Regions from separate parts of the Pseudomonas migulae genome, predicted to be linked through region 1. Evidence: predicted binding sites of a transcription regulator. Region 1 holds the regulator's gene; the other holds the start of a gene.
What was found. The regulator sigma-54, encoded in region 1, starts transcription at its own class of promoters, with help from an activator protein. The targets are predictions, from matches to a motif close to ANTGGCATNNANNTTGCTNT.
Positions count from the first base shown of each region.

Region 2: the regulator sigma-54 is predicted to act here: its motif matches at 8,871-8,890, upstream of flgB (flagellar basal body rod protein FlgB).

Region 1 is NZ_JALJWR010000001.1:4,838,009-4,853,245, reverse strand. Features, by position in the region: gene hisD (histidinol dehydrogenase) at 1-1,270, opposite strand, end outside; gene hisG (ATP phosphoribosyltransferase) at 1,396-2,031, opposite strand; gene murA (UDP-N-acetylglucosamine 1-carboxyvinyltransferase) at 2,160-3,425, opposite strand; gene J2Y86_RS22215 (BolA family protein) at 3,448-3,699, opposite strand; gene J2Y86_RS22210 (STAS domain-containing protein) at 3,813-4,118, opposite strand; gene J2Y86_RS22205 (MlaC/ttg2D family ABC transporter substrate-binding protein) at 4,115-4,756, opposite strand; gene mlaD (outer membrane lipid asymmetry maintenance protein MlaD) at 4,768-5,235, opposite strand; gene mlaE (lipid asymmetry maintenance ABC transporter permease subunit MlaE) at 5,235-6,032, opposite strand; gene J2Y86_RS22190 (ATP-binding cassette domain-containing protein) at 6,032-6,841, opposite strand; gene J2Y86_RS22185 (KpsF/GutQ family sugar-phosphate isomerase) at 7,117-8,091, shown strand; gene J2Y86_RS22180 (KdsC family phosphatase) at 8,091-8,615, shown strand; gene lptC (LPS export ABC transporter periplasmic protein LptC) at 8,623-9,195, shown strand; gene lptA (lipopolysaccharide transport periplasmic protein LptA) at 9,182-9,730, shown strand; gene lptB (LPS export ABC transporter ATP-binding protein) at 9,730-10,455, shown strand; gene J2Y86_RS22160 (RNA polymerase factor sigma-54) at 10,640-12,133, shown strand; gene hpf (ribosome hibernation-promoting factor, HPF/YfiA family) at 12,208-12,516, shown strand; gene ptsN (PTS IIA-like nitrogen regulatory protein PtsN) at 12,529-12,993, shown strand; gene rapZ (RNase adapter RapZ) at 12,996-13,853, shown strand; gene J2Y86_RS22140 (HPr family phosphocarrier protein) at 13,869-14,144, shown strand; gene J2Y86_RS22135 (ZIP family metal transporter) at 14,315-15,208, opposite strand.
Region 2 is NZ_JALJWR010000001.1:2,332,376-2,347,612, forward strand. Features, by position in the region: gene J2Y86_RS10705 (ATP-binding protein) at 1-1,231, opposite strand, end outside; gene J2Y86_RS10710 (response regulator) at 1,228-1,950, opposite strand; gene J2Y86_RS10715 (ribonucleoside-diphosphate reductase subunit alpha) at 2,685-5,579, shown strand; gene flgE (flagellar hook protein FlgE) at 5,872-7,191, opposite strand; gene flgD (flagellar hook assembly protein FlgD) at 7,224-7,958, opposite strand; gene flgC (flagellar basal body rod protein FlgC) at 7,974-8,417, opposite strand; gene flgB (flagellar basal body rod protein FlgB) at 8,421-8,828, opposite strand; gene cheR (protein-glutamate O-methyltransferase CheR) at 9,228-10,055, opposite strand; gene J2Y86_RS10745 (chemotaxis protein CheV) at 10,102-11,034, opposite strand; gene flgA (flagellar basal body P-ring formation chaperone FlgA) at 11,116-11,877, shown strand; gene flgM (flagellar biosynthesis anti-sigma factor FlgM) at 12,042-12,368, shown strand; gene J2Y86_RS10760 (flagella synthesis protein FlgN) at 12,417-12,884, shown strand; gene J2Y86_RS10765 (flagellar brake protein) at 12,977-13,723, shown strand; gene J2Y86_RS10770 (MFS transporter) at 13,788-15,158, opposite strand; gene J2Y86_RS10775 (glutamine synthetase family protein) at 15,229-15,237, opposite strand, start outside.

The DNA of each region.
Region 1 (15,237 bases):
TCAGCGACTCGCCACGGGCCAGCACGGAAGCGGTCTTGCCCAGGTCGGACGCACCCTGCTCGGAGCAGAAGATGATCGACGAGCGTTTCTGGAAGTCGTACACACCCAGCGGCGAGGAGAATCGCGCAGTGCCGGAAGTCGGCAATACGTGGTTCGGACCGGCGCAATAATCGCCCAAGGCTTCGGAGGTGTGGCGGCCCATGAAGATCGCACCGGCGTGGCGGATCTGCGGTAACCAGGCTTGCGGATCGGCAACCGACAACTCCAGGTGCTCCGGTGCGATGCGGTTGGCCACTTCAATGGCCTGTTCCATGTCACGCACTTTGATCAGCGCACCACGGCCATTGATCGACGTTTCGATGATCTCGGCGCGCTCCATGGTCGGCAGCAGTTTAGCGATGCTGGCGGCGACCTTGTCGAGGAATTCGGCGTCCGGGCTGACCAGAATCGCCTGGGCATCTTCGTCGTGTTCGGCCTGGGAGAACAGGTCCATGGCGATCCAGTCCGGATCCGTCTTGCCGTCGCACACCACGAGGATTTCCGATGGACCGGCGATCATGTCGATGCCGACCTGGCCAAACACATGGCGCTTGGCGGTGGCGACATAGATGTTGCCCGGACCGACCACCTTGTCGACCTTCGGCACGCTTTCGGTGCCGTAAGCCAGCGCGGCAACCGCTTGTGCGCCACCGATGGTGAAGACGCGGTCAACGCCGGCAATGCAGGCGGCGGCCAGCACCAGCTCGTTGATTTCACCGCGCGGGGTCGGTACGACCATGACCACTTCGGTCACGCCGGCCACCTTGGCCGGAATCGCGTTCATCAATACGGACGACGGGTAAGACGCCTTGCCGCCCGGCACGTACAGACCGGCGCGATCCAGTGGCGTGACCTTCTGGCCCAGCACGGTGCCGTCGGCTTCGGTGTAGCTCCAGGAGTCCTGCTTTTGCTTCTCGTGGTAGCTGCGCACGCGGGCCGCGGCTTTTTCCAGGGCTTCGCGCTGAGGCACGGTGATTCGGGTCAGGGCCAGTTCCAGGCGTTCGCGCGGCAGGATCAGGTCGGCCATCGAGGCGACGTCCAGACCGTCGAACTGCCGGGTGAAATCCACCAGCGCCGCATCGCCGCGTTCGCGCACGGCCTTGATGATGTCCAGCACCCGCTGATTGACCGAGTCGTCAGACACACTTTCCCAGCTCAGCAGATGATCCAGATGATGCGCGAAATCCGGGTCAGCAGCGTTGAGTCGGCGAATTGCAGTCGGTGCGGTCATAGCGAGAGCCTCATAGGATTGGCAAAAAACTCAGGCGCCCGAAGCTAACATTCGATCCGCTTGGGCACCTGAGAATTCTGGCTATGAGGCGGATAGACGGCGCGCCTTGCAGTCGCGCAGGTGAATCAGCCGCGGTGTCGAGACTCCACTGCCTTGCGCAGGGTGTCGATCAACGCCTGGATACGGGCGTGCTGCATTTTCATCGAAGCTTTGTTGACGATCAGCCGGGAGCTGATGTCGGCAATGAAATCCTGAGGTTCCAGGCCATTGGCTCGCAGCGTATTGCCGGTGTCGACCACGTCGATGATCTTGTCCGCCAGACCGATCAGCGGCGCCAGTTCCATCGAGCCGTAGAGCTTGATGATGTCGACCTGGCGGCCCTGTTCGGCGTAATAGCGCTTGGCAATGTTGACGAACTTGGTGGCCACGCGAAGACGGCCCTTGGGCTCGACGTCGCCGACACGACCAGCGGTCATCAGCTTGCAGAGGGCAATTCGCAGGTCCAGAGGCTCGTACAGGCCCTGGCCGCCGTATTCCATCAGCACATCTTTACCGGCGACGCCCAGGTCAGCGGCACCATGTTCGACATAAGTCGGCACGTCGGTGGCGCGCACGATCAGCAGGCGCACATCGGCCTGGGTCGTGGGGATGATCAGCTTGCGGCTCTTGTCCGGATTCTCGGTCGGCACGATGCCCGCTTCAGCCAGAAGCGGCAGGGTGTCGTCAAGGATGCGGCCCTTGGACAGTGCGATGGTCAACATGGGAAACGTCAGTCCTTATCAAGGTACGTGCCCGGTCACAAACGGCGCCGGACACACATCGAGGGTGAAGCACCCCCGACTTGAAACGAATTCAACGGGCACATCCTTATGCCCATGCAGCAAAAAAACTAGCCCGGTACGCGACGGATCTTGGCGCCGAGCATCTGCAGTTTCTCTTCGATGCACTCGTAACCACGGTCGATGTGGTAGATGCGGTCGATCAGGGTGTCGCCTTCAGCGATCAGCGCCGAGATCACCAGGCTGGCCGAAGCACGCAGGTCGGTGGCCATGACTGGCGCGCCTTTCAGCTTCTCGGTGCCGGTAACGATGGCGGTGTTGCCTTCGACCTGGATCTTGGCGCCCATGCGGTGCAGTTCATAGACGTGCATGAAGCGGTTTTCGAAGATCGTCTCGATCACGGCACCGGTGCCTTCGGCAATGGCGTTGAGCGAGATGAACTGCGCCTGCATGTCGGTCGGGAACGCCGGGTACGGAGCAGTCCGCACGTTGACGGCTTTAGGCCGCTTGCCGTGCATGTTCAGCTCGATCCAGTCTTCGCCGCAGGTGATTTCGGCGCCCGACTCGCGGAGTTTTTCCAGGACGGCTTCGAGGATGGTCGGATCCGTGTCCTTGACCTTCACGCGACCGCCGGTCACGGCAGCTGCCACCAGGTAGGTGCCGGTTTCGATACGGTCAGGCATCACTTTGTAAGTGGTGGTGTGCAGACGCTCGACGCCATCAATGGTGATGGTGTCGGTGCCGGCGCCAGTGATCTTGGCACCCATGGCAATCAGGAAGTTCGCCAGGTCGACGACTTCAGGCTCGCGTGCGGCGTTGGCCAGAACGCTGCGGCCCTTGGCCAGAGCGGCGGCCATCATGATGTTTTCGGTACCGGTCACGCTGACGGTGTCGAAGAAGAAGTGCGCACCGCGCAGGCCGCCTTCAGGGGCCTTGGCCTTGATGTAGCCGCCTTCGACGTCGATGACCGCGCCCATGGCTTCAAGACCACGGATGTGCAGGTCCACCGGACGCGAGCCGATGGCGCAACCGCCAGGCAGTGCGACTTCGGCTTCACCGAAACGGGCAACCATCGGGCCCAGCACCAGGATCGACGCACGCATGGTTTTCACCAGTTCGTACGGTGCGATCAGGGTCTTGATGGTGCGCGGGTCGATTTCGACGCTGAGCTTCTCGTCGATCACCGGCTCGATGCCCATGCGACCGAACAGCTCGATCATGGTGGTGATGTCATGCAGGTGCGGCAGGTTGGCAACGGTAACCGGGCCATCGCACAGCAAGGTTGCAGCCAGGATCGGCAGGGCAGAGTTCTTTGCCCCGGAAATGCGGATCTCGCCATCAAGACGAGCGCCACCGGTAATAATCAATTTATCCATAAGAATCTCGACGCCCTTGGGCTCAGGTGCGCTCGGCCCAGGCCGCGCTGCTGAAAAATTTCATAGTGACCGCATGGATGCTGCCATCGGTGATCCATGGGTTCAAATGGGCATAGACCTGCTGCTGACGCTTCACCGGGCTCAACGCCGCCAGTTCATCGCTAATCACGTTCAGCTGGAAATTGCAGCCTTCGCCTTCAACTTCCACCTGCACTTGTGAAAGAGATTCGGACAGCTTTCCTTCAAGGAAGCTCTTTACTTCGGTGGCCTGCATGCTCAACCTCAATCGGCGCCCTGTGCGCGCGGGTCGGACATCATACAAAAAAGCCCCGCGCCTGCGAACCCCGCGAAGCAGGACTCTGACGGGGGGCTTCCTTATCGATGCGGTTAGGGATGCGCCAACAGCTCGGTCAATTCGCTGACCTGAGCAATTTCACGCATGTCTTCTGGCATTGCACGGATGCTCAGCGGCTTGCCGGCCTCCTGCGCATCACGCATGAAACACAGCAACAGCGACAAGCCAACGCTGCTGGACTTCAACACCGCCGAACAATCCACCACCAGTGTGGCGGCCTTGCTGGCCTTGATCAGTGCCTGGCCCTGCTTGCGCAGGCCCGGACCGGTGCGGTAGTCCAGCATGCCGCTGAGCATCAGCTCACCGGATTCATTCATGCGAATGGCCGATACACTCATTGGGCTTGCTTCTCGCTGGCTTCCTTGGCTTTGGCGACTTCACCGGCCCAACCATTGATGGTCTTGTCCAGGTCGTTGCCATTGCGCTGCATCGCATCAGCGAACTGATCACGGAACAGCTTGCCGATGTTGATGCCATTGATGATCACGTTGCGCAGTTTCCACTCGCCATTGATCTTTTCGAGTGTGTAGGACACAGGATAGATCGCGCCGTTACTGCCTTTGACGGTCATGCCAACGCTGGTGCGATCGCCCGACTCGTCTTTGGCCGGATCAACGGTGATGCCCTGGTTGTTGTACTCAAGCAAAGCATTGCCATAGAACTGGAACAGGCCCCTCTTGAAGTTTTCCTCGAAGGTTTTCATCTGTGCCGGCGTGGCTTTCTTCGAATACTTGACCGTCATGATGCTCTTGGAAATGCCCTCGGCATCCACCACAGGCCCGACGATGGTGTTCAGAGCCGTATAGAAATCCTGCGGATCCTGCTTGTACTTCTCTTTGTTGGCGGACAGATCCGCCAACAACCGGGTTGTGGTGTCCTGGACCAGTTCGTGCGCGGAAGGCGCCGCCACGGCGTTAGCCATCAACGGCAGGGCCGCGAGTAATACCAACAGGCCACGTCGCAAGGTAGAGATCATTCAAAAGCTCCTCATTTGGCGTCTTTGCTAACGGTATTGAGCAGGAATTTACCGATCAGGTCCTCGAGCACCAGCGACGACTGGGTGTCATGGATGGTTCCACCATCCTTGAGCAGGCCTTCTTCGCCGCCCACGCTGATACCGATGTATTTCTCGCCCAACAGGCCAGCAGTCAGAATAGATGCAGTGGAGTCCGTCGGCAGGTTATCTACACGCTTTTCCAGTTGCATCGTCACCCGACCGGTGAAGCTGTCGCGGTCCAGATCGATCGCCGTGACCTTGCCGATGGTCACACCGGCCATGGTCACTTTAGCTCTGACCGTCAAACCGGCGATATTGTCGAAATAGGCATAAAGTTTATACGTATCGGTCGTTGCGCTCGGGGACAGGCCACTCACCCGCAACGCCAGCAACAGCAAAGCCAGGATGCCAGCCAGCAAGAAAAGGCCGACACCGATTTCCAGGGTGCGGTTTTGCATCAGAAATCTCCAAACATCAAGGCGGTCAGAATAAAGTCCAGGCCGAGTACAGCCAACGAGGCATACACCACGGTCTTGGTAGTGGCACGACTGATCCCCTCGGATGTGGGCTCGCAGTCATAGCCTTGGAATACGGCAATCCAGGTCACGACAAAGGCGAAAACGATACTTTTGATGATGCCGTTGAGCACATCGTCAGTGAACGTCACGCTGTTCTGCATGTTGGACCAGTAGGAACCTTCATACACACCCAGCCAGTCGACGGCCACCCACGAACCACCCCAGATCCCCACGACGCTGAAAATCATCGCCAGCACCGGCAGGGAAATGAAGCCGGCCCACAGGCGCGGGGCAATGATGTACTTGAGCGGGTCGACACCAATCATTTCCAGACTGGACAGCTGCTCGGTGGATTTCATGTTGCCGATTTCAGCCGTCAGGGCTGAACCGGCGCGTCCGGCGAACAGCAATGCCGTGACCACGGGGCCCAATTCGCGCAGCAAGGTCAGGGCAACCATCTGCCCCACCGCCTGCTCCGAACCGTAGCTGGACAGGATATTGAACCCTTGCAGCGCCAGCACCATGCCGATGAACACCCCGGAGACCACAATGATCACCAGGGACATCACGCCCACCGAATGCAGCTGCTTGATCAGCAGGCCGAACCCACCGCCGATGCCACCACGGCCGAGCAAGGCATGAAACAGGAAAATCGTCGAACGGCCGAACACCGCCAGCACGTCGATGCCGGCGTGACCGAACCGGCGCACGCGTTCTATGAGTGAAATCTTGCGCATCAACGCTTCCCCAGAAGATCTGCGCGGTAATCCGTCGCTGGAAAGTGGTATGCGACCGGGCCGTCGGGTTCGCCGGTCATGAATTGGCGAATCCGTGGCTCTTGCGAGTTCATCAGTTCCTCAGGCGTGCCCTGCCCCAACACCTGGCCTTCACCGACCACATAGATGTAGTCGGCGATGCTCGCGGTCTCGGCCAGGTCGTGGGAGACCACGATGCTGGTGATGCCCAGGGCATCGTTGAGCAGGCGGATCAGGCGCACCAATACGCCCATGGCGATCGGGTCCTGACCGACGAAGGGTTCGTCATACATGAGAATCTGCGGATCGAGGGCAATCGCCCGGGCCAGCGCGACACGGCGCTTCATGCCGCCGGACAGCTCGTCAGGCATCAGGTCGATGGCGCCACGCAGGCCCACGGCCTGTAATTTGAGCAGGACGATGTCCCGGATCATTTCTTCCGGAAGCTCGGTATGAACGCGTAGCGGAAAGGCGACGTTCTCGAACACGTCGAGATCGGTAAACAGTGCGCCGCTCTGAAACAGCACGCCCATGTGCTTGCGCGCATCGAACAGATCGCTGCGCGACAGTTTCGGCAGGTTCTGACCGTTGACCCAGACTTCACCCTTGGTCGGGCGCAATTGGGCGCCCATCAAACGCAACAGTGTGGTCTTGCCACACCCCGAAGGCCCCATGATGCCGGTGACCTTGCCGCGTGGAATACGGATATCGACGTTATTGAAAATGCTGCGCGCACCGCGCTTGAAGGTCAGTCCCTTCAGCTCGACCGCGTAGGCGTTATCGGCACTCATCTAAACTCCTTGCGATGCAGCCTCTCACTCGGACGCCTGACTTTCTGACGAAAGCACATACCTCCCGGGCAGGCCGAACTGGCGGCGAACTATATCACTGCAAAGGCCAACCGCCCAAGGGCCAAGCCAGGTCATGTTCAGCGATATGGCGGGCAAAACGCTTCATTTAGAAGGTTTAAGTAACAGGGAATGTCAAAGCGCGACGAACTTGCGTGAGGGTTTCGATCATTACCGCTATAATCGCCGCCTTTTCATCAGGCTATACGATTTCTGACATGAGCCAATCCAGCGACCTGATTCAATCAGCACAACGCACCATCCGCCTCGAACTGGAAGCCGTACAAGGCTTGCTGCCCCATATCGACGCAGATTTCGTACGCGCTTGCGAGATGATTCTGGCCAGCAAAGGCCGCGTGGTCGTGGTCGGCATGGGCAAATCGGGGCATATCGGCAACAAGATTGCCGCCACCCTTGCCAGCACCGGCACCACGGCTTTCTTTGTGCACCCGGCCGAAGCCAGCCATGGCGACATGGGCATGATTACCCGCGACGACATCATCCTGGCCTTGTCGAACTCCGGCTCCACCAATGAAATCGTCACCCTGCTGCCGCTGATCAAGCGCCTGGGCATCCAATTGATCAGCGTGACCGGCAATCCCGACTCCCCGCTAGCCAAGGCTGCCGAGGTCAACCTCAACGTGCACGTCGAGCATGAGGCCTGCCCGTTGAACCTGGCCCCGACGTCGTCGACCACCGCTGCCCTGGTCATGGGCGATGCCCTGGCCGTTGCGTTGCTCGAAGCCCGCGGCTTTACCGCTGAAGACTTCGCCTTTTCCCACCCCGGTGGCGCGCTGGGTCGACGCCTGCTGTTGAAAGTGGAAAACGTCATGCACGCCGGGCAGGAACTGCCGCAGGTGCAGCGCGGCACCCTGCTCAAGGACGCGCTGATGGAAATGACCCGCAAGGGCCTGGGCATGACCGTTATTCTGGAAACCGACGGCAAGCTCGCCGGGATCTTCACCGACGGTGATTTGCGCCGTACCCTGGATCGCAGCATCGATATTCACAGCGCCACGATCGACCAGGTCATGACTGCCCACGGCAAGACTGCCCGCGCCGAAATGCTCGCCGCCGAGGCCCTGAAAATCATGGAAGACCATAAAATCAACGCGCTGGTCGTGGTCGACAGCGAAGACCGTCCGGTCGGCGCCTTGAACATGCACGACTTGCTGCGCGCGGGAGTAATGTAATGAGCACGGACCTGCTGCAACGCGGCAAACAGATCAAGCTGGCGGTATTCGACGTCGATGGTGTCCTGACCGACGGGCGCCTGTACTTCCTTGAAGACGGCAGCGAATTCAAGACCTTCAACACGCTCGACGGCCAGGGCATCAAGATGTTGATGGCAGCCGGCGTACAGACCGCTATCATCAGCGGCCGCAAGACCCCGGTGGTCGAGCGACGGGCGAAGAACCTCGGCATTCCCCACCTGTATCAGGGGCGCGAAGATAAACTGGTGGTACTGGACGAACTTCTCGCCCAACTCAACCTAAGCTATGAGCAAGTCGCCTACCTCGGTGACGACCTGCCAGACCTGCCGGTGATTCGCCGCGTCGGCCTGGGCATGGCAGTGGCCAACGCCGCCAGTTTCGTGCGTGAACACGCCCATGGCATCACCCAGGCCCGTGGCGGCGAGGGTGCCGCCCGCGAATTCTGCGAATTGATCCTGCGCGCCCAGGGCCGCCTCGATGCGGCCAACGCCGCGTACCTGTGAGCCAACTATGCTGAGCAAGAAATTTCGCAACATCCTGATGTTCGGTTGCATCGCAGCGATTTTTGCGGCGGTCGGCTATTGGAACATCAGCCCGGAACGCTTCCTCGACCAGCCAGTGGCAAAGGTCGATGAAAGCGCGATCGACTATTACGCACTCAACGCCCACAGCGTGCAGTACTTGCCGGACGGCAAACTGCAGTACGAAATGACGTCCGACAAGGTTGAACACCTGAAGGCGACCGAAGTGACGCTGTTGACCAATCCGGACCTGAACCTGTTCCGCGGCACCCAGTTCCCCTGGCACGTCCAGAGCGAGCACGGCGAAGTCAATCCGGATGGCACCCAGGTCGAGCTGATCGACTCGGTGCGCATCACGCGTTTCGACGAGAAAAACCGCAAGACCCTGATTACCACCACCCGCATGACAGTGTTCCCGCAGCAGCAATATGCGCAGACCGATCAACCCGTTAGAATCGACGGCGCTGGTGGTGTCTCGACTGGCAAGGGAATGAAAGCGTATTTGAAAGAAAGCAGGATACACCTGCTATCGAACGTAAGAGGACAGTATGAGGCTCGTTAAAACTCTCCCTATTTTGCTCGGTCTGGGCGCAGCACTGGGAAGCGTGAGCGCCTGGGCTCTGCCGAACGATCAACAGCAGCCTATCCGCATCCAGGCCGACGATGCCCAACTGGACGACAAGAATGGCATTGCCACCTATAAAGGTGACGTGATCATCACCCAGGGCTCGATGATCGTTAAAGGCAATACTGTGACCATGACCCGCACCGCTGCCGGCGACATCGACGTGGTGACTTCGGTGGGCAACCTCGCCTATTTCGAACAACTGCAAACGGCGGGCGACACCAAGCCGGTTCAGGGCTGGGGTGTGACCATCCAGTATCACGCTTCGCAAGACCGCGTCGTGCTGATCGATCGCGCCAAAGTTGTCGATAAAGACGGTAACGTCACTCAAGGCGAGAAAATCGTCTACGACACCAACAAAAAACTCGCCAGCGCCGGCCGTGCCACAGGCACCAACGTGACCGAGTCGCGTCCGCGCATCGACATGGTGATCCAGCCGAAAAAGAAAACCGAAGAGCAAAAGGCCCCTTAATGGCAACTCTGAAAGCTCAGCATCTGGCCAAGAGCTACAAGAGCCGCCAGGTCGTGCGCGACGTCAGCCTGTCCATCGACAGCGGTCAGATCGTCGGCCTGCTTGGTCCGAACGGCGCCGGCAAGACCACATGCTTCTACATGATCGTCGGGCTTGTCCAGGCTGATCAGGGGCGCGTCCTGATCGACGATCTGGACGTCAGCCACCAGCCGATGCACGGTCGTGCGAAGGCGGGTATCGGCTATCTTCCGCAAGAAGCGTCGATCTTCCGCAAACTCTCGGTCGCCGATAACATCATGGCCATCCTCGAGACGCGCAAGGAACTCGACAAGGCCGATCGTCGCAAAGAGCTGGAAAGCCTGCTGCAGGAATTCCACATCAGCCACATCCGGGACAACCTCGGCATGAGCCTGTCCGGTGGTGAACGCCGCCGCGTGGAAATCGCCCGCGCTCTGGCGACCAACCCGAAATTCATCCTCCTCGACGAACCCTTCGCCGGTGTGGACCCGATTTCCGTGGGCGACATCAAGCAGATCATCTACCACCTCAAGGCCAAGGGCATTGGCGTGCTGATCACTGACCACAACGTCCGTGAAACACTGGACATCTGCGAAACCGCCTACATCGTCAACGATGGCCAGCTGATCGCCGAAGGTGACTCTGCCACCATCCTGGCCAACGACCTGGTCAAGGAAGTGTATCTGGGCCACGAGTTCCGCCTGTAAGCGCTGAGGTGTCTGGCTGGTTGTCCGAGCGCTCGCCGCGATAAAAAATCAATACTTTTTTATTGTTACAGCGCTCTAGGCAAACGCTGCAGTTTCGGGCATATAATTTGCTTATGTTTGGCGCTTCGGCGCCCTGTAGTGGATGGCGCATGTGCGCCGGCGAATAAGGTGTTAAGCCCCTGCCATGAAACCATCGCTAGTCTTGAGAATGGGCCAGCAGCTGACGATGACACCGCAGCTGCAACAGGCCATCCGCCTGCTCCAATTGTCGACCCTGGACCTGCAACAGGAAATCCAGGAAGCCCTGGAGTCCAATCCGATGCTCGAACGCCAGGAAGAAGGCGACGACTTCGATAACGCCGACCCCTTGGCCGACAAAGCCGAACAGCAACCCAACGCCGATGTTTCGGAACCCTCCTACCAGGAAACCGCCCCGACGGTGGACAACCTCGACGAGGGCGACTGGAACGAGCGCATTCCCAACGAACTGCCCGTCGACACTGCCTGGGAAGACGTCTATCAGACCAGCGCCAGCAGCCTGCCGAGCAACGATGACGACGAGTGGGATTTCACCACCCGCACATCGGCCGGTGAAAGCCTGCAGAGCCATCTGCTGTGGCAACTGAACCTGGCGCCGATGTCCGACACCGATCGCCTGATCGCCGTGACCCTGATCGATTGCATCAACAATCAGGGCTACCTGGACGAAACCCTCGAGGAAATCCTCGAAGCCTTCGACCCGGAACTCGACATCGAACTGGACGAGATCGAAGCCGTCCTGCACCGCATCCAGCAGTTCGAACCGGCCGGCATCGGCGCCCGCAACCTCGGTGAATGCCTGCTGCTGCAATTGCGCCAGCTGCCCGCCAAGACACCCTGGCTGGCCGAGGCCAAGCGCCTGGTCACCGACTATATCGATTTGCTCGGCAGCCGCGACTACAGCCAGCTGATGCGCCGCATGAAGCTCAAGGAAGATGAACTGCGCCAGGTCATTGAACTGGTCCAGAGCCTCAACCCGCGTCCTGGCTCGCAGATCGAGTCCAGTGAAGCCGAATACGTCGTTCCCGACGTGATCGTGCGCAAGGACAACGAGCGCTGGCTGGTAGAACTGAACCAGGAATCGGTACCGCGGCTGCGGGTCAACGCCCAGTACGCCGGTTTTGTGCGCCGCGCCGACACCAGCGCCGACAACACCTTCATGCGCAATCAGCTACAAGAAGCCCGCTGGTTCATCAAGAGCCTGCAGAGCCGTAACGAAACGCTGATGAAAGTTGCCACCCAGATCGTCGAGCATCAACGCGGTTTTCTGGAATACGGCGACGAAGCGATGAAACCGCTGGTACTGCATGACATCGCTGAAGCGGTGGGCATGCACGAATCGACGATTTCCCGGGTGACCACGCAAAAATTCATGCATACCCCTCGGGGCATATATGAGCTGAAATACTTTTTCTCCAGCCATGTCAGCACCTCCGAAGGCGGCGAATGCTCGTCCACGGCGATCCGCGCGATCATCAAAAAACTGGTTGCGGCGGAAAATCAGAAAAAGCCGTTGAGTGACAGCAAGATCGCTGGTTTACTGGAGGCACAAGGCATTCAGGTGGCTCGCCGCACCGTCGCCAAGTACCGCGAATCCCTCGGGATCGCGCCTTCGAGCGAACGCAAGCGGTTGATGTAGAGCCACGCCACAGCGTTCCAGTGGTAGATCATCTGATCTACCGCTTTATGCACTGGCAACGAAGGAGAAGCTGTATGCAAGTCAACATCAGTGGACACCAACTGGAAGTGACCGAACCTCTTCGCACCTACATCGGCGAAAAACTCGAACGATTAGAACGGCATTTCGACAAGATCACCAACGTGCAGGTCACGATGACGGTCGAGAAGCTGAAGCAGAAAATCGAAGCCACGCTGCATATTCCCGGCAATGAAGTGGTCGCAAACGCGGAACATACCGATATGTACGCGGCGATCGACGCGCTGACCGACAAGCTGGATAAACAACTCAAAAAGCATAAGGAAAAGACCCAGAGCCTCCTCCAGGGCGCGACCGGTCGTTAACACTCCCAACCCATGATCCGACTTGAAAGCATCCTGACCCCCGGCCGTTCCCTCGTGAACGTGCCGGGCGGCAGCAAAAAGAAAGCCCTCGAGCAAATTGCCAACCTTATCCATAAAGAAGTGCCGGATCTGGAGATGCAAGATGTCTTCGAGGCTTTGATTGCCCGTGAAAAACTGGGCTCGACCGGTTTTGGTAACGGCATCGCCATCCCCCACTGCCGCCTGAAAGGCTGCACCTCGCCGATCAGTGCCTTGATGCACCTGGATGCTCCCATCGATTTCGACGCCATCGACGGCGCCCCGGTTGACCTGCTGTTCGTTCTGCTGGTCCCGGAAGCCGCTACCGATGCGCACCTTGAATTGCTCCGCCAGATCGCAAGCATGCTTGATCGCAAGGAAGTCCGTGATCGCCTGCGCAGCGCCCCGAGCAATGAAGCCTTGTATCAGGTTGTCCTGGACGAGCAAAACGGGCACTAATCATGCGCTTGATCATCGTCAGTGGCCGCTCCGGCTCAGGTAAAAGTACCGCGCTCGATGTTCTCGAGGACAACGGCTATTACTGCATCGACAACCTGCCCGCCGGGTTGCTGCCGGAACTGGCCGAACGTGCGTTGATTCATACTGAGCTGGCGCAGCCGCTGGTTGCCGTCTCCATCGACGCGCGCAACCTGCCGAGCCATCTGAGCCGATTTCCGGAACTGCTCGCAGAAGTCCGCAGCCGGCATATCCAGTGCGATGTCCTGTACCTGGACGCCGACGAAGAAACATTGCTCAAACGTTTTTCGGAAACCCGCCGTCGCCACCCGCTGAGCAGCGCCAATCGCTCGCTGGCCGAGGCGATCAACGATGAAACCAACCTTCTCGGGCCGATTGCCGACCTCGCCGATCTGAAGGTCAACACCACCAATCTGAACCTGTATCAGCTGCGCGACACCATCAAGTTGCGCCTGCTGAACCAGCCGGAACCCGGCACTGCGTTTTTGGTGGAGTCTTTTGGATTCAAGCGGGGCATGCCGGTGGACGCCGACCTGGTGTTCGACGTGCGCTGCCTGCCGAACCCCTATTGGAAGCCGGAACTGCGCGAGCAGTCCGGGCTTGATCAGCCGGTTGCCGAGTACCTGGCGGCCCAGCCGGACGTCGAGGAGATGTTCCAGGACATTTCCACGTACCTGCTCAAATGGCTGCCCCGCTTTGCCGCCAGCAACCGTGCTTATGTCACCATTGCCATTGGCTGTACCGGCGGGCATCACCGCTCCGTCTACCTGACCGAACGTCTGGGTCAGGTCCTGCAAAAATCCCTGAAGAATGTCCAGGTCCGCCACCGCGACCTCAGCTAAAGGATTCACATCGCGATGCCTGCTCTGGAAATCGAAATCATCAACAAGTTGGGCCTGCATGCCCGCGCATCCGCGAAATTTGTCGGAGTCGCCGGTCAATTCAAGGATTGCACGATAAGGGTAGGACGCACGCCGGAATCCACGGTCGACGGTAAAAGCATCATGGCCATGATGATGCTGGCCGCCGGCAAGGGCACCAAAATCCATTTGAGTACGGAAGGCGAGCAGGAACAGGAAGCGCTGGACGCGCTGGTGGCGTTGATCAATAACTACTTCGACGAAGGCGAATAACACCGCAACCCGATGGGCTTTTTGTGGCGAGGGGGCTTGCCTCCGTTCGGCTGCGCAGCAGTCGTGATGTCAGTGAATGCAGTGTGTCTGTCGTACATCGGTAGCATGTTTCAGGGCCGTTTCGCGACCCAACGGGAGCAAGCCCCCTCGCCACAAAAGCTCTACACCGCTCAAGCGAGCGCGGTATCCATCACCATCATCAAACAAAACCCGATCAGCAGCCCAAGGCTGGCCAGCTTGTCGTGACCATGGCGGCGCGACTCGGGGATGACTTCATGCGTGACCACCAACAGCATCGCCCCGGCCGCCAGCGCCAATCCCAAAGGCAACAGCAACTCGGCCAGGCTCACCAGCCAGGCGCACAACAGTGCGAAGACCGGCTCGACCAACCCTGACGCCGCACCGATCAGGAACGCCTTGACCCGCGACATCCCTGCCCCGGCCAGCACCAACGCAATGACCAGGCCTTCCGGTACATCCTGCAAGGCAATGCCCATGGCCAGACTGTCAGCGTCGGGCATGCCGCCGCCGGCCGAGACGCCGACCGCCATGCCTTCAGGAATGTTGTGGGCGATGATGGCAAACACGAACAACCAGATCCGTGGCGGAATCACCGGCCGCTCCAGTGTCCCGACGAGCATCTCCGGTGAAGCGCCGGAGACCTTTCGATCCACCAGAAACAGCCCGAACGCCCCCAGCATGATGCCGAAACTGATCAGGCCGCTGGCCGCCCAAGGCGTCAGCCCCAGGCTTTCAGCCGCAGCGATACCCGGAACGATCAACGAAAACGCTGTCGCCGCGAGCATCACCCCGGCACCGAAGCCGAGCAGCGTATCGCTGACCGCCTGAGGCATGCGCCGGATCACCAGCACCGGCACCGCGCCCAAGGCGGTACCCAACGCGCAGATCGCACCGCCCTGTAAGGCGCGTAGCAGTTTCGGTTCAAGATCCAGCCACGCCAGGCCCTGGGCGACCAATAAGCTCATACCCGCCAGCAGTAACAGCGACCCCAATGCGTAACGAAACATCCGCCCACTTCCGATCGCCAGTGTTTCAGTGCCCATAGTCCGCCCAGGATTGTTTTTATAGAAGA
Region 2 (15,237 bases), 2.5 Mb from region 1:
ACAGGCACAACCCGCGCTGCACCGTGACGTCCGCACGCAATGGCGCCAACTCTTCGATCACCTGATTGACCAGCGCATCCAGATCGATGCGCTGGAAATTCAACGCCGGCGAACCCTGTTCCAGCCGCGCGTAGGTGAGCATCTCGTCCACCAGCCGGTCGAGATCCTCGATGTCGTGGTCCATGCCTTCGCAGTATTTCTCCAAGGCCTGGGGCGTGGTGGCCGAGCCGATCATCTCCAGGCCAAAGCGCAGGCGCGCCACCGGTGTGCGCAACTCGTGAGACACCGCGCGCACCAGTTCCCGTTGAATCGCCAGCAACTGTTGCAGGTGCTCGGCCATGCCGTTGAACGCCGACGCCAGGCGCCCGACCGAGTCCGCGCCGCGTGCCGGCACTCGGGTTTCCAGGCTACCCCGGGCGATACGCGTGGCAGCCGCTTCGAGGCCGCGCAAACGACGCTCCAGTTGCCGCACCAGCAAATAGACGATCAAACCGATCAGGCTCAAACCGAGGGCCGCGATCAGCACCAGCCATTCCGGCGGGTAAGGATTCATCTGGTACAGCGGACCGATTTCCAGCACCCACGGCGTGCCGACCATGCCGGCAAAGACCCGGATCGAGTCGCCCTCCTTGCCCAGCGCCATCACCGTGTCGCCTTCGGCCACGCGGCGGCTCTGGTCTTCATCCATGTCAGCCTCACCGACCGTGACCAGCCGCAGGTCGAAACCGAAGCCCTTCTCTTCCTTTATCTGCGCCAGGCGTTTCGGCTGGTCGGCCACCGGGACGCGCACCAGTTCGTCGGCGAGCAGGTAAATCGTTGCCCGGGCCAGTTGCTCGCTGATCTGCTGCACCTCGCCGGTGAGCACCAACTGTTCCTTGTCGCTGACCAGTCGATAGACCTTCGCCGCATGCGGACCGGTTTGCTCCACCAGCGCCTGGCCGCGCAACACGCGGGTGCGTTGGGTCAGGTCGAGGTCGGTCTGGGCGAAGGTTTTCAGCGCCAGGGGAATACCCAGCAGCCGTTCCCACACCAGCAAGGCGCGGTGACGTTGGGTTTCGTTCATCGGTTGCAGGTTGTCGGCCATCAGCGAGAACGTGCCGTGGGCCAGGCGCTCGCGGTACTGCTCGCTGCGCACCTGGTTGAGCATGTGCAGGGCCAGCACGCCGAGCACCGCCACCAGAATCAGCGCCGCACACATGCCGCCATAGATGCGCAGGAAGATCGAATTCACAGCGAGGGATCTACGCAGGCTTCAGGCACGAACAGATAACCTTTGCTGCGAATGGTCTTGATCAGTCGCGGATGGTCCGGGTCGTCGCCGATCTTCGGCCGGATGCGCGAAATGCGCACGTCGATGGAACGGTCCTGGCCGTCATAGCCGATGCCGCGCAACGCGGTGAAAATCTCTTCCCGGGACAGAATGCGCCCGGCGTTGGCCACCAGCAGCCACAGCAGGTCGAACTCGGCGCTGGTCAATTCGATGCCGTTGTCATGCAACCAGGCTTCACGCAGCGCGTTGTCGACCACCAGCGGACCGAACTGCAGACGCCGCTGTTTTTCCGGGACCGGCTCAGGTGCTTCACTGCGGCGCAACAGCGCCTGAATGCGCGCCAGCAGCAAGCGCGGGCGCACCGGCTTGCACACGTAGTCGTCGGCACCCAGGTCGAGACCGAGGATCTGATCGGTGTCATCGGTGCGGGCGGTGAGCATCAGGATCGGCCCGTCGAACTTGTCGCGGACCTTGCGGCAAATACTCAGGCCGTCTTCGCCCGGCAACATCAGGTCGAGGATCACCAGGTCCGGTTTCTCATTGATGATGCGAGCCGCGGCCAAGGCGCCATTGCCCTCGATCGACACGCGCAGGCCGTTGGCTTCCAGGTAATCGCGGGTCAGTTCGGCCAGACGCTGGTCGTCTTCGACAATCAATACCTGCCAGGCTTCTTGCTCCACGGTGACCTCTGCTTGCCAACAACACTTATAAGGAAGGATCCGCCCGTCTTTTTGTAATGATTGGGGAGGATAAGAATGCGTATGCACCGGCCGATTGTATAAACGCCACTCGCCCAGAACACAAGCCGGCAAATGCGTTCGGACACGCCGGTTTTTTGTGATAGGGTTCGCGCCCTTAAAAATCCAAATGGCCGTTTTCAGTCGTTGAAAATCGATGAAAAACGGTGCGCTCCAGCTAGGTCGCGGCCTACACGCCCGTTCCACCTTTCACACACAATTTACGCACAGGTTTATCCACAGGTAGTACGTTGCAACACCCTCAAAAACGCATTATCTTGTACCTCGGCGCTAAAAAAACCCTACATGTAGGGTTTTAGCTTAAAAGCCCAACCACATTTCAGACCAGAAACTCAAGCGCTTTATTGCCTGTTTATGGTTGAACCAAGCACGATTTTACAAGCCCAAACCGCTCCTGCGGATGGCACCGTTTTTTCGGGTCGGTAAGGCCAGAACGGTACGGGTGTTGCAGCCATTACTGCCACCCTGAATGGAATCCGGTCACGAGCCCAGGCCCGCGACCAAAGACTTCGGCAAGGAAGCGGCATCATTAGCCTTTTTCCTACTGTCCCGAAGTTGTTATGCCCGACACCACGTCGGTTGTAGTGCTTCAGGACAGAACGGTGGGCACCATGAAGGTGCTCAAACAAACATAGAGAATGTGGAGACACTCCCCCATGCAAACCGACACAACTCGCGAGAACCCGCAGGGCACCTTGCCGCAGGCTGCTGATTCGAATTCGGATCTGTCCGCCACCGCGCCAGGCCAGCTGCGCGTGATCAAGCGTAACGGCACTGTCGTTCCTTACACCGATGACAAGATCACCGTCGCGATCACCAAAGCGTTTCTCGCAGTTGAGGGCGGCACCGCTGCCGCTTCGTCGCGAATCCATGACACCGTTGCCCGCCTGACCGAACAGGTTACCGCGACCTTCAAGCGTCGCATGCCGTCGGGCGGCACCATCCACATCGAAGAAATCCAGGACCAGGTCGAACTGGCCCTGATGCGTGCCGGCGAGCAGAAAGTGGCCCGCGACTACGTGATCTACCGCGACGGTCGCTCGAAACAACGCGCTGCCCACGCCCCGGCGGAAGAAGCGGTCAACGCTCACCCGTCGATCCGCATCACCCGCGCCGACGGCACTTTCGCACCGCTGGACATGGGTCGCCTGAACACCATCGTCACCGAAGCGTGCGAAGGCCTGGAAGAAGTCGACGGCGACCTGATCCAGCGCGAAACCCTGAAAAACCTGTACGACGGCGTGGCCCTGACCGACGTCAACACCGCCCTGGTGATGACCGCCCGTACCCTGGTTGAACGTGAGCCAAACTACTCGTTCGTGACCGCCCGCCTGCTGATGGACACCCTGCGTGCCGAAGGCCTGGGCTTCCTTGGCGTCGCCGACAGCGCGACCCACCACGAGATGGTCGACCTGTACGCCAAGGCGCTGCCTGCGTACATCGCCAAGGGTATCGAATTCGAATTGCTGAACCCGGTCCTGGCCACCTTCGACCTGGAAAAACTCGGCAAGGCGATCAACCACGAGCGCGACCAGCAGTTCACTTACCTGGGCCTGCAAACCCTGTACGACCGTTACTTCATCCACAAGGACGGTATCCGCTTCGAACTGCCGCAAATCTTCTTCATGCGCGTGGCCATGGGCCTGGCGATCGAAGAGAAGCAGAAAGAAGACCGTGCGATCGAGTTCTACAACCTGTTGTCGTCCTTCGACTACATGTCCTCGACGCCGACCCTGTTCAACGCCGGTACCCTGCGTCCACAGCTGTCGAGCTGCTACCTGACCACCGTGCCGGATGACCTGTCGGGCATCTACCACGCAATCCACGACAACGCCATGTTGTCGAAATTCGCAGGCGGCCTGGGCAACGACTGGACGCCGGTTCGTGCGCTGGGTTCGTACATCAAGGGCACCAACGGCAAATCCCAGGGCGTCGTGCCGTTCCTGAAAGTGGTGAACGACACCGCCGTTGCCGTTAACCAGGGTGGCAAGCGCAAAGGCGCTGTCTGCGCCTACCTGGAAACCTGGCACATGGACATCGAGGAGTTCATCGAACTCCGCAAGAACACCGGTGATGATCGTCGTCGTACCCACGACATGAACACTGCCAACTGGATCCCTGACCTGTTCATGAAGCGCGTCTTCGATGACGGCAAGTGGACCCTGTTCTCGCCGTCTGAAGTTCCAGACCTGCACGACCTGACCGGCAAGGCCTTCGAAGAGCGTTACGAGTACTACGAAGCCCTCACCGAGTACCCGGGCAAGGTCAAGCTGTTCAAGACCATCCAGGCCAAAGACCTGTGGCGCAAAATGCTGTCCATGCTGTTTGAAACCGGCCACCCATGGCTGACCTTCAAAGACCCGTGCAACCTGCGCAGCCCGCAGCAGCACGTCGGCGTGGTCCACAGCTCGAACCTGTGCACCGAGATCACCTTGAACACCAACAAGGACGAGATCGCCGTTTGCAACCTGGGCTCGATCAACCTGCCGAACCACATCGTCAACGGCAAGCTGGACACCGCCAAGCTGGAACGCACCGTGAACACCGCAGTCCGCATGCTCGATAACGTGATCGACATCAACTACTACTCGGTGCCACAAGCGAAGAACTCCAACTTCAAGCACCGTCCGGTCGGTCTGGGCATCATGGGCTTCCAGGACGCGCTGTACCTGCAGCACATTCCTTACGGTTCCGACGCTGCCGTCGAGTTCGCCGACAAGTCGATGGAAGCGGTCAGCTACTACGCGATCCAGGCTTCCTGCGACCTGGCCGACGAGCGCGGCGCCTACGAAACGTTCCAGGGTTCGCTGTGGTCCAAAGGCATCCTGCCGCTGGATTCGCAACAGATCCTGATCGAGCAGCGTGGCCAGAAGTACATCGACGTTGACCTGAACGAATCCCTGGACTGGGCACCGGTTCGCGCCCGTGTACAGAAAGGCATTCGTAACTCCAACATCATGGCCATCGCGCCGACCGCGACCATCGCCAACATCACTGGCGTCTCGCAGTCGATCGAACCGACCTACCAGAACCTCTATGTGAAATCGAACCTGTCGGGCGAATTCACCGTGATCAACCCGTACCTGGTACGCGACCTGAAGGCTCGCGGTCTGTGGGACTCGGTCATGATCAACGACCTGAAGTACTACGACGGTTCGGTGCAGCAGATCGAGCGCATCCCGCAAGAACTCAAAGAGCTCTACGCGACTGCCTTCGAAGTGGACACCAAGTGGATCGTCGACGCAGCAAGCCGTCGCCAGAAGTGGATCGACCAGGCTCAGTCGCTGAACCTGTACATCGCTGGCGCCTCGGGCAAGAAGCTGGACGTGACCTACCGCATGGCCTGGTACCGTGGTCTGAAAACCACTTACTACCTCCGTGCCCTGGCCGCGACCAGCACCGAGAAGTCGACCATCAACACCGGCAAGCTGAACGCTGTTTCCAGCGGTGGCAACCACGGTGAAGATTCGGTCCTGGCAGCGCCAGCCGGCCCTGCTCCAGTGCCGAAGGCTTGCGCCATCGACGAGCCGGATTGCGAAGCTTGCCAATAAGCCGAGCCGGTAGGCGCTGAAAGGCGCTTACCTGGATAACCCCCGATCGGTCCTCTGGATTGATCGGGGGTTTTCTTTTGCCTGGAGGAATGTGGTGACTGGTCTGACGCCTTCGCGGGCAAGCCTCGCTCCTACGGGATCGCGCTGTTCATCTGAACGACGCATATCCTGCAGGAGCGAGGCTTGCCCGCGAAAGGGCCGGCACAAACAACCCAAGCCCCAGAGAAAAATCCCGCCCATAAAAAAACCCCTCTTTCGAGGGGTTCTTTTTGCAGCAATCAACCAACCAGCATCAGGTCATCTGAATGATGGTCTGCATGATGGTGCTTTGAGTCGAGATGGTCTTGGCGTTCGCCTGGTAGTTGCTCTGCGCCTTGATCAGGTCGACCAGTTCGCTGGTCAGGTTGACGTTGGACTCTTCCAGGGAGTTGGAGTGGATCTCGCCCAAGGTGCCGGTGTTCGGCGCATCGTAGCCCGGGATACCCGACGCGAAGGTTTCTTTCCAGCTGGTGCCGCCCACTGGCTGCAGACCTTGCTCGTTGGTGAAGCTGGCGAGCGAGATCTGGCCGATGGCCTTGGTCTGGCTGTTGCTGAAGTTGGCCAGCATCACACCGCTGCTGTCGATGGTCAGGTTGGTGATCTGGCCGGTGGCGTAACCGTTCTGCGAAGGAATCGAACGCGCGGTGTCGGCGTTGTACTGCGAGGTTTTGGCCATGGAGATTGTAACGACACCCGAGGTAGCGCCGTTCGGTGTCCACACGCCATTCTTTACGGTACCGGGAATCCAGCCGGTGACCGTCAGGTCAGGGCTGACGATCGGCGTCGGAACGGCCGGTGTGGTGACCGAAACCAGATTGCCCGAGGTATCGAACACCATGGTCGAAGCGACCGGCAGGTTCAGCGGAACCGCGGTAGGACTAGGGTCGGTGCCATTCGGGTTGCGACCATCAATCAGGGTGTAGGTTTTCCAGGTGTTCGCGCCCGTCTTCACCATGAATTGATCCATGATGTGCTCGTTACCCTGAGTGTCATAGATCTTGGTACTGAACTGCTTGGTGAAGGAGGCTTCTTTGGTCGGGTCGAACGGGGTGGCAACCTGATCGATAACCGGTGCGGTGGAGTTCAGGTTGATCGTCGACGACACCGTGGAGGTGTTTTTTGGCGCCAGGTTCGACGTGTCGATGCGCAGGTCAGTCAACACGCCATTGATGATCTTGCCATTGGCATCCACGCCATACCCCTGCAGACGCGCAGAGCCATCGCTGTTGGTGACGTAACCGTCCTTGTCGACCTTGAACGTACCGGCACGGGTGTAGGACAGAGAACCGTTGTCGTTCAGCACGAAGAAGCCGGAACCGTTGATGCCCATGTCCAGCACGTTGCCGGTGTTGTTGACGTCACCCTGGGTGAACTGCTGCGAAACGTTGGCCAGGCGCACACCGTTACCGATGACTTTGCTGCCCGAACCCAGCTTGGTGGCCGAGTAAACGTCTTCGAATTCCGCACGGGACGATTTGAAACCGGTGGTCGCGACGTTGGCGATGTTGTTGCCGGTCACGTCCAGTTGTTTGTTGGCTGCATAGAGACCGCTAAGGCCGATATTGAAAGACATATTCCACTCCTTTGTGCCGGGTTAGTCGGCTCTTACATACCAATGGTTTGTACTTTGGACAGGGCAACGCTGCCCAGCCCGGCCAGATTGAGCATCAACTCACCGCCGGTCTGGCTGATGGTCACGCTGGTAACGGTGGCCGGCAGGTAGGTGACCAGCGAAGTCGCCTTGCTGTCGTAAGTCGCCGTGGCGCCGAAGGTGTACGTACCCGCCTTGGCCACTTCGCCGGCATCGTTCTTGCCGTCCCAGATGAAGCTGGCGTTGCCGGCTTTCTGGCTGCCCAGGTCGATGGTGCGGATCACCTTGCCATCGGCATCGGTGATCTTGACCTTGACCGGATCGGCCGCCGAAGGCACGGCGACTGTGCCGGTGAAGCTCTTGGAGGTGTCGACCACCGCCTTGTCGCCCGGCGCGATGACCGAACGGCCCACCAGCGACGACGCCTGCAACGCCTGGGACGAGCTCAAGCTGCCCGCCAGGTTGGTCGCCAGGCCGCCCACGGTGTCATTGAGCGTGGTAATGCCTTCCAGGCTGCTGAACTGCGCCAACTGGGCAACGAACTCGCCGTTGTCCTGCGGCTCCAGCGGGTTCTGGTTCTTCAGCTGTGTCACCAGCAGTTGCAGGAACGCGTCCTTGCCCAGGGCCTTCTTGCCGGTGGCACTGTTCGTCGCGGACGCCAGGCCATCGGGAGTGGTGTTGGTCTTGATCGAAGAGTTGGCCAGGATGTCTTTGAGGCTAAGGCCGCTGGTGGTATCGGTAACACTCATCTGAGTCGCCCCTTATCACTGACCGAGGGTCAGGACCTTCTGCATCATTGTTTTGGCGGTGTTCATCATTTCGGCGTTGGTCTGGAACGAACGGCTCGCGGAAATCATGTCAGCCATTTCTTCCACCACGTTGACGTTCGGGTAGTAGACGTAGCCCTTGGCATCGGCCGCCGGATGGTTCGGTTCGTAGCGCGCTTCAAGATTGCTCTGGTCTTCGACCACGCCCAGCACTTGTACGCCCTGGCCCGCGGCGTCCTGGCTCTGGAACAGCGAATCGCTGCCGCCGCTCTGGCCCCCCTGGAACATGGTGGCGAACACCGGGTGACGAGCGCGGTAGGTCTGGTCGATGCTCGACGAGACGGTTTCGGCGTTGGCGATGTTACTGGCGACGGTGTTGAGGCGAGTGGTCTGGGCACTCATGCCGCTACCGGCGATATTGAAAACACTGGCTAGAGACATGACTTACTCTCCACGCAGGGCGGATATCAGCCCTTTGAATTTGCTGTTGAGCAGGGTGAAGCTCGCCTGGAAGTTGACCGCGTTTTCCGCGTAGTTCGACTGTTCCAGCTGGGCGTCCACGGTGTTCTGGTCGATCGACGGTTGCATCGGCGTGCGATACATCAGCGACTCGTCGCCATTGCCCAGGCCTTGCGCTTCGATATGACGGTTGTTGGTCATGTTCAAGGCGAAAGTGCCGTTCTTGGTTTTCTCGCTTTGCTCGGCGAGCACTTTCGAGAAGTCCAGATCCCGAGCCTTGTAGTTCGGGGTGTCGGCGTTGGCGATGTTGTTGGCCAGGACTTCGGCACGCTGGGCGCGGAAGCCCAGGGCCTGTTCGTGGATACCGAGCGCTTTATCGAAGCTGATGCTCATGTCGGGAAACCTTCGGGTGACCTGATTTTTCGTACGATGAACATAGCAAGCAGCGTGCCAATTCAGAAAAGCCCGTAAACCGGGGCTTTGCGGGCAGGGGCAAGGCGGCAATGCCAGAAAAGCGGCAACGGGTTTCCGCCGTCTGCCGCTTTTCTGCCGCTTCACACGCTCCGGAGAACACCACCTGACCCTGTGGTGAGGGGATTTATCCCCGCTCGGCTGCGCAGCAGTCGTAACGGTTTAACTTAGAAATGCCGGGGCCGCTTCGCAGCCCAACGGGGATAAATCCCCTCGCCACAGAGCTCACTCCTACAGGGGATCGGTGGCGGGTTTGAGAAATCATCAGGCAAAAAAAACGGGAGCCCCTGAGGACTCCCGTTTTTTGATGCTGCCAACAAATCACTTCGCCTGGTAAATGATCCCCGGGCTGCACTGGACCATCTGGTAATGGTCCGGCAATCCGTTCAGCGCTTCGGACGCGCCAAGGAACAGATAACCGCCCGGCTTCAACGTGCTGTGGATGCGCAACAGGATGTCTTTCTTCACCTCGGCGGAGAAGTAGATCAGTACGTTGCGGCAGAACACGATGTCGAACTTGCCGAGGCTCGCGTAGCTGTCCAGCAGGTTGAACGAGCGAAACTCCACCCGGCTCTTGATCGGCGCCTTGATCGCCCAGCGCCCCGGCCCTTTCGGGTCGAAGTAACGCTGCAGGCGCTCGGGCGACAGACCGCGACCGATAGCCAGGCTGTCGTACTCGCCGGTCTTGCAGTTGGTCAGCATGGTGCCGGACAAATCAGTGGCGACGATCTGCACGCCCATCTTCAACTGGCCCATGTTGACCCGCTCGAACTCGTCGATGGACATCGACAGCGAATACGGTTCCTGCCCCGACGAGCACGCCGCCGACCAGATCCGCAGACGCTGGCCGGGAGCTGCCTTGATTGCTTCGGGCAGCACCTTGTTCTTCAAGACTTCAAACGGATAGGTGTCACGAAACCACAGGGTTTCGTTGGTCGTCATGGCATCCACCACCATCTCGCGCAAACCGCTGCGCGGCTGGGTCTGGATGCGCTGGACCAGCTCACCCAGGGACTTGATGCCTTGCTGCTCCATCAGTTTGTTGAGACGGCTCGAGACCAGGTACTGCTTGTTTTCACCGAGCAAAATGCCACAGGCTTTTTCCAGGAAGACCCGGAACTGTTCGAAATCCAAATTACCCGTAGACAATGATGCCGCCTCTTAAATCGTATTGACCGCCAGGGGCAGAAGGCCCCTAGCTGATATCTGCTGCTTTGATCCGGTCGACTACCCGGGATGCCAGGTCATCAGGACGGAATTTGGCCAGGAAGTCATCGGCACCGACTTTCTTGACCATCGCCTGATTGAACACACCCGACAACGAAGTATGCAGGATGATATGAAGCTTTTGCATGCGAGGGTCGTTGCGGATTTCGGCCGTCAGGGTGTACCCGTCCATTTCCGGCATCTCGATGTCGGAAATCATCATCAGGAACTCTTCTTCCGGCTTCTTGCCCTCGTCGACCAGCTTGCGCAGGTAATCCAGCGCTTGCCGTCCGTCGTTCAACGCCACCACTTCGACACCGACCGTCTGCAGGCAACGCGTGACTTGCTTGCGCGCCACCGACGAGTCATCGACCGTCAGTACCCGCAGCGACAGTGCCTTGTGCTGGGTCTCGACATCGACCACACCGACGGAAATCGCTTCCGGTGTCGGCGCCACTTCCGCCAGGACCTTCTCGACGTCGATGATTTCGACTAACTGATTGTCGACCCGAGTCACAGCCGTCAGGTAATGATCGCGTCCTGTGCCCTTGGGAGGCGGATGAATCTCTTCCCAGTTCATGTTGACGATGCGTTCGACCGAGCGCACCAGGAAACCCTGGGTCTTGGTGTTGTACTCCGTGATGATCACGAAGGGATTGCTTTGATCTTTAAGCGCTCCGGAACCGGTCGCCATTGCCAGATCAAGGATCGGAATGGTCGCCCCCCGGATATTTGCCACACCGCACACGACAGGATTGGACTTGGGCATCAGGGTCAGCTTGGGGCATTGCAGCACCTCGCGAACCTTGAAAACGTTGATCCCATACAGCTGCTGGCCGTCGAGACGGAACAGCAACAGCTCCAGACGATTCTGCCCTACCAGTTGCGTGCGCTGGTTTACCGAATCCATTACACCAGCCATGCCCAGACTCCTACACCAACGCTAAGTGTGTTGCGACGCACATTCATCACTAAACGGCACGGCGCTTGCTTTTTAACTCTTATGAACACAGAACCGACATTTTTCCGACACCTGACATCGCCTTTTCGCAGACTGCTCTGTGCAATGTCGGCTGTTTGCCTGTTCAACGCTGGCAGCCCTGCCCTTGCTGACGCGGTTACCTTGCCTGACATGCTTATCGGCGTCACCCAGGGCTTTCTTGAATTCACCGTAGAAGACTATCTGGCTACCAGTCAAACGGAAGGTCGCTACGAAATCCAGGTCAACCAGCTCGATCCGCGACTGCGCATGCCCATGTGCGACAAGGAATTGACAGCCAGTCTCGAGAGCCCGGCCAAGCCGCTGGGCCGGGTCACGGTCAAGGTTCGCTGCGAGGGAACCTCCCCCTGGACGGTGTTCGTACCCGCTCAAGTCCGCCTGTTTCGCGACGTCGTGACCACTGCTCGCCCGCTGCGCCGCGCCGACATTGTCGAGCCCGCTGACGTGCTGCTGCGCGAACGCGATGTCAGCCTGATCAACCAGGGTTACCTGACGACCCTCGACCAGGCGATCGGCCAACGACTTACCCGACCAATGGTCACGGATCAGGTGATTACCCTCGTCCACCTCGAACAGGCAGAAGTCATTCGCAAGGGCGATCAGGTGGTCATTACCGCCCGCAGTGGTACGCTCAGCGTGCGAATGCCCGGCGAAGCAATGTCCAACGGCGGCATGAGCGAACAGATTCGCGTGAAAAACCTCAACTCCAAGCGGGTCATCAAGGCGCAGGTCACCGCGCCGGGTCAGGTGGAAGTGTCTATGTAGGCACCCTTTCCTGAAGAAGTGGCGTTGCCCGAGGCTGTTCCCTAAACTGTGCCGCATGCAGGAGAAGTGCTGGCGCATGCAGGCTCATTGATAAATGGGTCTAAAGTTTTCACAGGGAGAGCCGAAAACATGGCAAGCGTCCAAATACTCAGAGGTTTTTTACCATGGTCATCGATTTCAGCCGTTTGAACAGTTCCTCGTCACTTACGGGCAGTACACGTACCAGCGTTGCCAAGGAAACCGCCGAAGCCGGCAAATCCGCGCCGCTGAATACCCCGGCCGAACAGGCCAGTACCGTCAAAAGCGGGGAATCGGTACACCTCAGCAATGAGGCTCAACAGTTGCAACAGGTCACTGACAAGCTGCGCGATCAGCCTGCCGTCGACAAAGCCCGCGTGGCCGAGTTGAAAGCAGCGATTGCCGATGGCAGCTACAAAGTCGACAGCAACCGTGTAGCCAGCAAACTGCTCAACTTCGAAGCCCAGCGCTAGGCTACGGCCCGCGCCAGGCTTTTGGACGCTTAAAACCCAAGGCCAGCCATGCACGACACTAATTTACTGCAACTGATCACCGACGACTTTGCTCCAGCGCAACATTTGCTGGAGTTACTGCAAACCGAGTCCCTCGCCTTGCACGGTCGTGACATGCCACTGCTCGAAGAAATTCTGGCGCAGAAACAGGCATTGATCATTCTGCTCGAACAGCATGGCCGCAAGCGCAGTGAAATCCTCGCCAGCCTCAATCTGCCGCTCAATCGCAACGGTCTGGAGCAACTGGCCAGCCATTCGAGCATCGGCGAAGAGTTGCTGGCGCAGAGCGATGTGCTGACCGACCTTCTGGCTCAATGCCAGGCGGCGAACGCCAATAATGGCCAGTCGATCCTGGTCCAGCAGGCCGCCACGGCCAACCAGCTGAAAATCCTCACCGGCGGCGAACCGCCAGCCCTTTATGATGCCCGCGGATCAACCGCCAAGCTTGCGAAGCCACGCCCGCTCAGTCAGGCTTGAGCCTTCCAATGACCACGCCCTATCAAGACTCGCAACATGCTGGCAATATACTGGCCAGCCGTAGTCATATTTTGTCTGGAGATTGATGAACCGTGTCCAATGCCTTAACCGCGGAAGATGCCCCGCAGCCACCCAAGGTGCTTACCACGCCTTTGGAAATCTCCGGCAACCTGCGCCAACTGCAAGAAAGCCATGATCCACTGATCATCACGTTCCATGAGCGCACCCAGCGTTTCCAGAGCTATCTGGTGGACGTGGACCGCGAAGGCCGCACCATGGCGCTCGACGAAATGATCCCGCGTGACGGTGAGCGTTTCCTCCTGGCCGGCGAACCGTTCAAGGTCGAAGGCTTTCACGAAGGCGTACGCATTGCCTGGGAAAGCAACGGCCAGTTGACCATCGACGAATCCGGCGACAGTCGCTGCTATCGCGGCCCGCTGCCGGATGAAGTGGTCTATCACCAGCGCCGCAATGCATTTCGTGCGGCATTGAAGCTGGCCCAGCTGGTCAGCGTCGAACTGGACGGTGAAAAGCTCAAGGCACCGATCAGCGGCAAGCTGCTGGACATTTCCGCCACCGGCTGCAAGTTGCGCTTCGAGGGTGACATCACCGGCAGCCTGCAACTGGGCCAGGTCTACGACCGTTTCTCCGCCGCCCTGCCCTTTGGCAAGATGACGGCACCGGTCGAACTGCGTTATCTGCATTTCGAAGAAAGAATCTCCACCACCTTCGCCGGCATCCGCTTTCATAACATGAGCGGCCTGGTGCAGCGTCAGGTCGAGCGGTTCGTCTATCAGCTTCAGCGCGAAGCGCGACGCTTCGACAAAGACGACATGTAATTCGAAGCGGCATGAAAAACGGGCAGTCCCTTGCGGTGACTGCCCGTTTTTTTATGCCCGGGTTTTAAGGCCTGGCCTCGGTGAAGCTTTGCTCACGACCCGTGTCCGGGTCTTCCGGAGAGCGAGGGGTTTCTGTCTCGGTCTCTGGTTCAGGGCTCGGCTCAGGATTGACCGGGCTCTGCATCTGGTCCTGCACCACTTGTTCATCGACACGCGGGTCAAGGCACGCCACCAGCGGCGAACTCGACATACTGTCCGGCATGGCGACGTGATGCAGCGGCGCGTCGTCCACCTGGTGCAGGTTGGTCACCGCTTTCGGACGGATTCGCCACACCAGCACCAACGCGAAGAAACTGAAGAAGGCGTAGAGCATCTGGCTGCCGAACATCTTCATCAGCACCCCGGCGACCAGCGGCCCGATACTGGCGCCGACACCGTAGGTCACCAGCAGCATCGCCGTCAGCGACACCCGGCGATCGCCCTCGACGTGGTCGTTGGAGAACGCCACCGCCAATGGATACAGGCAAAACTTCACCAAAGCACAGAGGAAGCCGGCGATAAACAGCACCTCCAGCGGCACTTGTTTCATGATCGCCAACGGCAAGGCGGCAACGGCGAGGAAAAGCGCAAAGCAGCGGATCAACAGCGCCCTGTCATAACGGTCGGACAGCCAGCCCAACGGCCACTGCACCAGCAGGCCGGCAAAAATGCAGCTACCCATGAACAGACCGACCTGCTCCGTGGACAACCCTTGCTGCGAGGCATACAGCGGCGCCAGACCGTAGAACGAACCAATGATCAGCCCTGCCCCCAGCACCGTACTCAACGACTGCGGTACGCGCTTGATGAAGAACCGCGGTTCCATCGGCGCCGGGTGCAGAGGCGCCGGGTGAATCCGCCGCGTCAGGGCCACCGGCACCAGGCACAGGGCAAAGCACAGGGCGACCAGCATCAACAGCTCCAGACCGAGCGCCGGGTGCATGACCAGAATCAATTGCCCCAACACCAGACCCAGATAGGACGCGATCATGTAACCGCTGAACACCGTTCCGCGTTGCGAGGCTTCGGCCTGCTCATTGAGCCAGCTTTCGATGACCATGTACTGGCACATCATGCCGAGGCCGACGATGACCCGCAAAAAGATCCAGGCAGGCAGCCAGTCCACCAGGCCATGGCCCAGCACCGCCGCCCCGACGATCCCGGCGCAGGCCGAATAGGCACGGATGTGCCCGACCCGGGCAATCAACCGGTGACCGATCTTGCCCCCCAGCACCAGGCCAAAATAGTTGGCCGCCATCAGCGCACCGACCCACAGGCTGTCGACATGGTCGGCCGCCAGGCGCAAGCCCAGGTAAGTACTCAGCAAGCCCGAGCCGATCAACATCATCAGCGAGGCAAAATACAGCGCTCGAAAGGGTTTCCAGATTTGGCGCATCGGCGTTCCGAGCGGCTCCTTGCGGTGAGAAACGGGCTATCCGCAAAGATAGCCCGAAGACGAAGGTTCGTCAGGCCTG